DNA from 3 places in the Paenibacillus canaveralius genome. Region 2 is predicted to be linked to each of the others. Evidence: riboswitches for the same ligand, from Rfam matches in the RefSeq annotation. Region 2 holds a riboswitch; each other region holds the start of a gene.
The links. A riboswitch is a leader RNA that binds a small molecule or an ion and turns the genes downstream of it on or off. The one in region 2 is predicted to bind cyclic di-AMP.
Positions count from the first base shown of each region.

Region 1: it holds a riboswitch for cyclic di-AMP, as region 2 does, so the genes downstream of both, ABC395_RS20440 (TrkH family potassium uptake protein) here and ABC395_RS10795 (hypothetical protein) in region 2, are expected to answer to the same signal.
Region 3: it holds a riboswitch for cyclic di-AMP, as region 2 does, so the genes downstream of both, ABC395_RS24515 (C40 family peptidase) here and ABC395_RS10795 (hypothetical protein) in region 2, are expected to answer to the same signal.

Region 1 covers NZ_JBDFMM010000001.1:4,531,386-4,534,641, reverse strand. Annotated here, with positions in the region: gene ABC395_RS20445 (CPBP family intramembrane glutamic endopeptidase) at 1-756, opposite strand, end outside; cyclic di-AMP (ydaO/yuaA leader) riboswitch at 935-1,084, shown strand; gene ABC395_RS20440 (TrkH family potassium uptake protein) at 1,144-2,487, shown strand; gene ABC395_RS20435 (potassium channel family protein) at 2,502-3,164, shown strand; gene ABC395_RS20430 (cation:proton antiporter) at 3,183-3,256, shown strand, end outside.
Region 2 covers NZ_JBDFMM010000001.1:2,285,312-2,288,567, reverse strand. Annotated here, with positions in the region: gene ABC395_RS10800 (L-lactate dehydrogenase) at 183-1,136, opposite strand; gene ABC395_RS10795 (hypothetical protein) at 1,209-2,054, opposite strand; cyclic di-AMP (ydaO/yuaA leader) riboswitch at 2,071-2,203, opposite strand; gene ABC395_RS10790 (DoxX family protein) at 2,454-2,993, opposite strand; gene ABC395_RS10785 (hypothetical protein) at 3,053-3,256, opposite strand, start outside.
Region 3 covers NZ_JBDFMM010000001.1:5,417,294-5,420,549, reverse strand. Annotated here, with positions in the region: gene ABC395_RS24520 (cryptochrome/photolyase family protein) at 27-1,388, opposite strand; gene ABC395_RS24515 (C40 family peptidase) at 1,538-2,002, opposite strand; cyclic di-AMP (ydaO/yuaA leader) riboswitch at 2,006-2,153, opposite strand; gene ABC395_RS24510 (SurA N-terminal domain-containing protein) at 2,332-2,922, opposite strand; gene ABC395_RS24505 (hypothetical protein) at 3,126-3,256, opposite strand, start outside.

The sequences.
Region 1 (3,256 bases), 2.2 Mb from region 2:
GCCCCACAAGCTGATGCGTGTCCATATGGAGGCGGTATCCTCCTGGTGTTCCAGCCATGCGGTAAAAGCGGCTGGGAGAGCGAACGACTGGGTGAACGAGGAAACGGAGGCGCCCTCCAGTTCCACACCGATCGTCAGCTTCGCGTCCCCGACCGGCTCTTTCTGCCGCTCGAACAGCAGCTGGCCGGATTTGGCGGCAGGCGGACTGATCCGCTTGAACTCCGCCTCTTCGTAGCCCTGCTTCGCTATCGCTTCCCGTGCGAGCTTCTCCGCATCGAGAGCGGTCACGGCCGCCCGTTTTTCGCCGCCGGTGCCCGTCCAGCCGATGACGGCTTTCGTCGTCATATGGATATCGATAATCCACTTGCGGTCGGAGGGAGAAGGCTCGGCGAGCTCTACCCGGTAATAATCGACGGGTATCCGGCCGGCGTAGCTTTTGTCATACACCTTTTGAAGCTTCTCTTTGGTCAGGTAGCCGCTCAGTTCCTTTTCCGATTGATAGCTGACGAAAGTGCCGGGAGAGCCTCCGGCCGTAACGCTGCCGGTACCGCTTTCGACATCGGTGGCAGTCCGCTGCCGCAGCCATTCGACCGCCGCGTCCGCGGCCTGTTCTTTCGTAATGGTGGCTGCCGTTTCGTAAGGATCGGAACCGGCCGGAGCGGCCCCGGTATTGTAGATATAAACCACGGCCGCATACAGAAGGAATCCGGTCAGGGCCAGAAGCAGCAGCGGTTTATCCGGACCGTATTTTTTCATGGTCAGCTCCTTCTCCGATCGTTTTTTTTACCGTATCACAGTTTGCGTAAGGATGCCAATTCGTGTCTCCCAGTTAGCTGCAGGAAGATTGTCTAAGTTTCCTGCCGTAAAATCCGGTTAAAAGGGCTTTGTGCTTGTTTAATAACAGATATATAATGCGGATGATCATTTCTTCTCACAACTTCATACGCCGAATTTCCGCAGGAAAACGGGGGAACCATACATTGGGGTGAATTTTACCGCTTGTGCCTGAATCGGGCAGGGTAAATAGGGTGGCCTGTACATCCGAATCCGTCAGCTAACTTCGTAGGCGACCAGCAGGAACCATAACCGAAAGGGCAGTGGGACTCCAGTGTCTTTTTTGTGCTTCATATAGGAGGAAATCATGTGTTAAAAAAGTCGAGATTTACGCCGCCGCAGATTCTCGTTCTCGGGTTCGCGCTCATTATTCTTATCGGCTCCGGCCTGCTGATGCTGCCGATCTCGTCAACGGACGGGCTTCCGCTTCCGTTTATCGACGCCCTTTTCACGGCCACCTCGGCCACCTGTGTGACAGGTCTGGTCGTGGTTGACACCGGAACGCATTTTACGACGTTCGGGCAAATCGTAATTATTTCGCTCATTCAAATCGGCGGCCTCGGTTTTATGAGCATGGCGACGCTTTTTGCCTTCATCCTGCGCAAGAAGATATCGCTCCGCGAAAGACTGCTGCTCCAGGAAGCCCTGAACCAGGGCAGCATGGAAGGTATCGTACGCCTATTCCGGAAAGTACTGATTTACTCGCTGACGATCGAAGGAGTAGCGGCTGTCCTGTTCACGGCCCGCTGGTCGGTGGATCTCGGTTTTCCGAAGGGACTGTACTATGGCATCTGGCACGCCGTTTCCTTTTTCAACAATGCCGGGTTTGACCTGTTCGGTCCGATCACGGGCCCCTTCACTTCACTGACCGCTTACGCCGACGACTTTATTACCAATGTAGTGACGATGGGGCTCATCGTTCTGGGCGGAATCGGTTTTATCGTGATGTCCGATGTGATGGATTACCGGAAAACGAAGAGGCTGACCCTTCACTCCAAAGTGGTGCTGAGCGCCACAAGTATTCTGATCGTGACCGGAGCACTCGTGATTTTCATCTTCGAGTATTCCAATTCGAAAACGCTGGGCTCGCTGGACTTCGGCGGCAAGATTCTCGCTTCGTTTTTTCAATCGGTCACACCGCGTACGGCGGGGGCGAACACGCTTGATCTCGCCTCTATCCGCCAGGCCACTCAATTTTTTATGATCATCCTGATGTTTATCGGGGCTTCTCCGGGATCTACCGGGGGCGGCATCAAGACGACTACGTTTACGATGCTTGTTGGAGCCATCGTCGCGATGGTGCGAGGCAAAGAAGATATCGTCTTCTTCCGCAACCGTCTCGGCAAGGAACGAATTTTGAAGGCGATCACGCTGACGATGTTTGCACTTTTTCTTGTTATTTTTGTCACCATGCTGCTGTCTACGACGGAAGATCATGAGTTTCTTATGATTTTATATGAAGTGACTTCGGCATTCGGCACCGTTGGACTCACCCTGGGGCTGACTACGAAGCTTACCCTGTTCGGTAAGGTCATGATCGCCCTCACCATGTTCGCCGGACGTCTCGGTCCCCTTACACTGGCTTACGCGCTGCAGCCTAAGGCCGAGAAAGAGCTTTACCGTTATCCCGAAGGAAAAATCACGATAGGTTAAGGAGAAACAAAACAATGGCTTTCATTCAATATGCAGTTATCGGACTCGGACGCTTCGGTTCCAGTTTATCCAAAGAATTGACTCAGCTCGGGCATGAGGTGCTGGGCATCGACAGAGACGAAGAGAAAGTGGACGAGATGAGCGACAAGCTCACCCATACCGTAGTGGCGGACGCGACGGACGAAGAGGTTCTCCGCTCGCTCGGCGTCCGTAATTTCGACTGCGCCGTCGTGGCTATCGGGGACAACATCCAGGCGAGTATCATGGCCGCCATTCTGCTGAAAGAGCTTGGCGTCAAAACGGTCGTCGCGAAGGCGCTGACCGATCAGCATGCCAAAGTGCTGGAGAAAATCGGCGTGGACCGGATTATTTTTCCGGAGCGGGACATGGGCGTGCGGGTGGCTCATCAGCTTGTGTCGCCGAATCTTCTCGATTATATCGAGTTGTCCAAAAACTACACCATCGCCGAACTCGTCGTATCCCGGCGTATATCCGGTCTGACCCTGAAGGAGCTTGATCCGCGGGCCAAATACGGATGCAGCATCGTCGCCATCAATAAAACGGACGACGTGATTATCGCACCTACCGCCGAAGATGTCCTGCACGAGAAAGACGTTATGGTCGTTATCGGCACGAAAGAGCAGATCGATACGTTTGAGAGCCGCGTAATCCGGTAAAATAAGGGGCGTATGCGCATGGAGAACAGTTTTACACAGCTCATTGATTATGAGCTGTATTTATTTATCCTGATCGTGGTGCTGGGCATGCT
Region 2 (3,256 bases):
TAATTGTTAATGATTTATAAGTAATTATAAGTTTTGTTAAGTCGTTTTGTCAATCAAACGTATTTCCCTCCAAAAAAACACCTGCACAACAAACAAAAACAACTGCAAAAAAGCGGCTGATAAATCAGCCGCCCGTTTGACATTTTATTAGCATGCCCTGTATGAGTTCATCTATCTTCCGCCTAAAGGCGTTCCGAAATCGACTCGATCATTTCCCGGATTTTCGCTCCCGATTTGCGGAGCTTCTCTTCTTCTTCATCGCTCAGAGGCAGCGTAATGACTTCCCGCACGCCCGTACGATCCACAATACACGGAACCCCGAGATACACGTCTGACATCCCGTGATAATTGGAGACGAACGTCGATACGTTGAGCACGGCTCCCTCATCGCGCAGAATCGCGGTACAAATCCGGTCAAGCGCCAAAGCGATCGCATAATAGGTCGATCCCTTCGCTTCGATAATCTGATAAGCCGCGTCCCGCGTATTCCGGAAAATTTCGTCCTTATCATCCTGATTCAGTTCAAGAGGCAGACCGGCAAAATTCGCCAGACTCCATAGAGGCACTTCGGAATCCCCGTGCTCTCCGACAATCGCCGCATGAATGCTGCGCGGGTCCACTTGAAGCTTCTCGCCGATCAAATAACGGAAACGCGCGCTGTCCAGCAAAGTTCCCGAGCCGATGACACGGTTGACGGGCCATTCCGACTTTTTCCACGTAAAATAAGACATAATATCGACCGGATTGGTCGCCACCAGAAGAATACCTGTCTGGTTGTACTTCGTCACATTCTCGACGATGCCGTTAAAAATGTCCACGTTGCGCTTAAGCAGATCGAGACGGGTTTCCCCCTGCTTTTGCGCGACACCCGCACAAATAATGATAATGTCGGCGCCTTCACAGTCGGAATAATCTCCCGCCCATACTTTGACCCTGCCGGTAAACGGCAGGCCGTGGTTCATATCGAGTGCGTCCCCGTTCGCTTTCGCGTGATTATAATCGATGAGGACAAGTTCGGACATCCGCTCTCTGAGCAGCAGGGTATACGCCGTAGTGGAACCGACGGCCCCCGTTCCGATGACAACAATACGTGTTTTTTTGGCTGTTTCCAGGTTATCGAATTCGTTAGCAGACACGAGAACCTCTCCTTTCAGGGGAATTCTGGTATTATTGTAGGCGAATTTCCCACTAAAAAGCAAACGTCCGGTCTACAAAACGATAAAATAGGCCCGGGATTGCTCGAAAAGCGCCGGCTGGTCCAACTGAAATCCGGTACCGATATACCCGCAAGTCTGCACCGGGGCAAGACGCGCGGGTTCGGGATAGCCGCCTTCTTCCAGCCAGTCCGCTCCCAGCACCGCAGCGGTATGCTCCCACAAGCAGCAGGCCGGACCGATCAAATAATCTTTATGCATCGCCAGAGCCGTTCCTTCCTGCCGAAGCATGTACGCGCTGCGCAGATCATCCAGCAGAGATCCGCCGCATCCCGGGTGAATCTCCCGCTCCGTCCGGAGCGCATTAGCGGAGCTTTGCGCCGAAACGGCAATTTCGATGCGCGCGACCTCACCGCTGCGGGAACGGTAACGCGGTTCCGGGCCGGACCGTAGGCCGCCTTCCTCATTCAGGACCGCCGCCGGCCGGGCACTGAATGAGCTCGTAACGGAACGGCCGCAGCTCCCGTAATATCCGGCTCCCCCGTAGCTTCCGAGGACTTCCACAAACGGTTTACGCCGTGACCGGGATATCAGATCGAACAGCGCCATCTCGGCGAGATCCGCTTTGACATTTCCCCAGAGAACGCGGTTCAAACGGACGATATCGAGTGCTTGCGTCGTCGTCGTTTTTTGTAGCCGGTACAGGAAACGGGCCCAGGTCACAAGGTCGAAATATTTCTCGTTCACCGCCATCAAGCATTCTCCCCAGCCTGTCTCTCCCGCCTCGTCCGTAAGCTTCAGCAGCCCGTACCGGCAATTCTCCAGTGTTCCTTTGGCATAATGATAGCAGCAGGGTACATCGAATTCGAACAGTTCAATCCGGATAATTCGTGCGTCCATTCTTCCTTTTCCACTCCTTTTCTCCCAATAACGCTTGCGAGGTTAGCTGCCGGGTTCGGGTTTGAGAGACCCCTACGGATACGGATTCCGATTCACCCCAGAAATGTGGGTCCCCCGCTTCTCGTTTGAGAATTAAGCGCGCAGATGAAGATGATGACAGAACCGCCTCCGGCGTCCGGACAAGCGCTCCGAAGCCGGATCCGGCGGACCCTGAGAGTATGTTACCTCCGCGAATCGGGCCTGTAAACAAATCCGGTGGACAGCCCGATTCCATTTTGTGCCATGTAACCCCATTCATTCTATCGTTGCTTCATCAGGCTGTCCGGTGCTCATTCTTTCTCCGTTTATCACAAAAAAGCCCCGGTATCCGGGGCTTTTTCGGTAAGCATTATCGTTCGGTCAGATATGAGCGCGTGTCTTGCCTCCCCCGAGAGTCGGGTTTGCGCCGTGGTCTCCGCGATGGCGGAGAAGCTTGCGAAGGTAAGGAAGGATGTAATAGTCGGCTCCGAACTTGCCGGCGTTGGCTCCTGCGGCGATGACGATCACACCGAGCAGGATCATCCAAGGGTTCGTGCTTACGGTACCTGCGAAGAGGAACATGAAGTTCATCAAGACTCCGAAGAATGCTGCCGCCGTTGTCAATGCGCCGAGGACAAGACCCAGTCCTACCAGAAACTCTCCGAGCGGAATCAGTACGTTAAACAGTTTGGCATTCGGCAGTGCGAAGTTTTCGAGGAACGCGGTGAATGTCGGATAGACCAGCTCGTTGGTCGCTTTATCCATAACCGGCTTCGCTACCGCGCCTTTCAGGAAGCCCGTGGCGTCAAATCCGCCCGTCAGTTTGTGCCATCCTCCGGTAATCCATGCGTATCCGAGATAAAAGCGGAGGATGAGCATCAGACCTGCCGCGTAGACGTTCGTTCTTAACCAGTTAAACATATAAATTTCCCCTTTCAAGCTGCGTATTCTGTATGATGGTTTTGCGTGTTTCCGTTTCTTTAGAGCCAGTACTGCTCGATCAATCCGCATTCCGCTTCCAGAGGAAGAGGAAGTCCGGTTTTGCCGGCCGCTTGCATTCGGCCGATTTGCCCTGCCTGCACACAGTCGAAGCATAAATCTTTATAACCTTCGGGGTGCTGCTGAAGCCGGGCGCCGCATGCCTCACAGTGTGCAGGTGCCGCGTTTACAAGATGAAGGGCGGT
Region 3 (3,256 bases), 3.1 Mb from region 2:
CAGGGGGAAGGCCGTCCGGGGGAAAATCAGTCGGGACCCGATCCGGAGTCAGGTTTAGCCTCGGCCAGCATACGCTTGTAGATCTCGATCGCTGCGGCGCGGGAGCTCTTCAGATCGACGATCGCGTCCGCCTGCGTCTTGTGAATCTCCTTATCGCTCAGATGAGCGAGATGGGGAAGCCACCGCCGGATGTACATTCCCGTCGGATCATGCGTCTCCGACTGCGTGACCGGGTTCATAACGCGGAAGTACGGAGAAGCGTCGAAGCCGAGCGAAGCGCTCCACAGCCAGCCGCCCCGGTTGAGCACGTTGTCGTAATCGGCGAGCTTGCGCCGGAAATACCGTTCACCCAGCGTGAAGGGGCAGCGCAGGTTCTTGGTCAGGAACATGGCCGTCACCATTGGCAGCCGGTTCGGCATATGCCCCGTGGCGTTCAGCTCCGCCATGGCCGCATCCACGACCGGAATGCCGGTCTGCCCCCGGCACCACCGCTCGAAGAACGTGTCCTCCAGGCCGGAGAAATCGAATTTCTTCTCGTAGACGAAGAAATCCGGGTTATAGACGGCCTGGTACAGGTAGAAGTCGCGCCATGCCAACTGGCGCGTCCAGGCTTCGTGCCGCTCGCTTCCGAGAGCGGCTTCATACGCCCGGCGCACCGAGAGCGCGCCGGTGTTCAGGTGGCGGCTGATCCCGCTGGTCGTCTCGAAGGCGTACCGGTCTCTTTGCGCTTCATAAGCGCGGAGACCTCCTTCGAGAAAACCGCTCAGAGTCTGAGCGGGATCAGGCGCCGTGCCTGCCGCTTCCGGGTCCAGCGGAAGCGGAAACCGGGCGGACCAGGCTTCGCGGTCCGGCAGCGGCCGTGTCTGCAAGTCGCGCACGGTGACGGGCGAAGACGGCCGGAAAAAAAGATGCATGTAAGCGTTCCATTTTTTATAAAAAGGGGTAAAAACCTGGTAAGGAGTACGACGTTCCGCGAACTGCTGGAAATCCCCGAAATCGGCGAGAGTGTGGTCGATCAGCGTAGTAACCGGAACGCCGCGGGCGGAAGCTGAAACCTTCAGTTTGCGGTCGCGTACTAAAGCATAGGGCGTAACGTCGCCGTGCAGCACGATTTCTTCAATCGGAAGCTCGGCCATCAGTCGGTCGACTACAGCATGCGGCTCACCGGCAAGCACTTCCAGATGCGCACCCGCTTTCCGGTATTCGCGTATGAGCCTGGAGACGTGACGGAGGAAGTTGACTCCGCTGTGTTCCCGTTCCCGGCCGCCGCGCAGCAGGAAAGGGTCCAGAATGAGAATGTGCAGGCTCGGCCGTCCCAAGCTGTGAATATAATCGAATGCCGTCATGTCATCAACCCGCAGATCTTTGCGATGAATAAAAAGGATCATAATGAAGGGACGCTCCTTGCTTTTTCGTCTAACTTCATAGTAACAGGAAATCGTCCACAAATGAAAAGAAGCCCGGCAAGCCAGGCGGCAACCTGGATTACGGGGCTCCCTCTCGGGTATATGCTGCGTTCCATTACGAGTGCGTCTTACTAGTCTGCAGTGATCTTGTTAAAAAGGTCATCGCCGATAACGCGGCGTGCAGAAACGTATCGTTTCGCATAGTAAGATTCGCTCAAGTCACTCTTTGTAACACCTTTGTTCGTTGCGGAGTGGGCGAATTTATTGTTCCCGATGTAAATACCTACATGGGAGATGCCTTTTCCGTCGGTGTTAAAGAATACAAGGTCACCCGGTCTCAGATCGCTTTTCGCAACCGAGGATCCTTGGCCGTTCTGTGCTTTTGAAGTGCGTGCCAGATCAACGCCGAACCGGTCGAATACGTAGGACGTGAAGCCCGAGCAATCAAAACCGCTGGTCGAGGTGCCCGAATACTTGTAAGGCGTCCCTACCAATCCGTCAATCGTGGAGCTGAGCGTCGACTTCGCGGATGCGCTGCCGATTTCCACACTCAAAAACAGGGTCAAGCTCAAAACAAACAACAAGACTTTCTTCAACTGTGTTGCTCCTTCCTGTGCCTACGAGGTTAGCTGGAGGGTTCGGTAGAAGGTGTCCCCTATGATCCCTTTGTTGCAAGATCAATTCACCCAGAGTGGATCCCCCGTTCTCTTCCTTTTCGTCTAAGAAGAAATTCGGCAATCTTTTTCTGTTCCGACACTAAATATTCGCCATAGGTCCAGAAATTCCTTCCAAAAAACTAAAAATAGTTACAAAAAATTTTCAAAAGCAGTTATTTAGTCGGATTTCAGGGGAAAAAGTAGATCAAAAAACCCGCCTTCTTCTATAAAAAGGGCGGGTTTTCCATGTCTTTCAGCTCAGAGGCGATCTAAGTCTTCGGCTGATCCGGAAACTTCACGCGCAGTCCGGGTTTCGTTTCGGCAAGCAGTTTTTCCTGCAGGGCGTTGAGGTCTTCCTGCGTTTTCAGCTCGCCTTTTTTGACGAGAAATTCGATCGTCTTTTGCTGGAGGAGATATTTGGCGTACTGGTTGACGGTTTTGGGATCGGTCCAGTAGGTCGCTTCGGTCAAGCCGGCGCTTTTGTAGAGCATTTCCTTCAACTGAGCCGCTTCGGGACCGGCCGCTTCCAGCGCTTTGCGCTGCTGGTCGATAGCCTGCTTTACTTCGGCCTCCTTGACTTTAACTCCGCGTTTCTGGCCGTAACGGACGAAGAGCTCGTCCTTTAGCATCAGATCGAGAAGCTGATCGTTGGTCAACGTGTTTTGGGCGCCCTGCATTTGAAAGGCCAGATCGACTTCGGCTTTCATTTTGTCGAATGCCTGGTTGGAAATGCGGACGTCGTGACCGATCGCCACAACCTCTTTGGCTTTAACGTCGGACTGTCCGTATAAGAACGACCCGGCGGCGACACAAAGGCCAATTACTGCCGCCACGACGGTGCTTGTCCGTGGGGATATCATCGGTAATGCCTCCTTTTATCTTCTATCTTTCCATGATAGCTGAAATACACGCAAATGGAAACTAAAAACCCCCTGGCCGTGAACGGCAGGGGGAGACGGGTATCGCGCCGGAATAATCCGGAAAGAGAACGGTTAAGAAGTGCGGCCTGTGAGCAGGACTGATCTGCCTTGCCGCCGGGTTTACGGGCAGAAAAGCCGGCGTCCTAGGACCGGTAGCTTTCCCAAATTTCGCGCTGCGCCGCGATGGACCACATTTTGACGAAAGTACGGACCAAGGGATAAATCTGATGAATGATGAGAGCAGTCAGACCGGCCCATACATAGGATGCGGTAG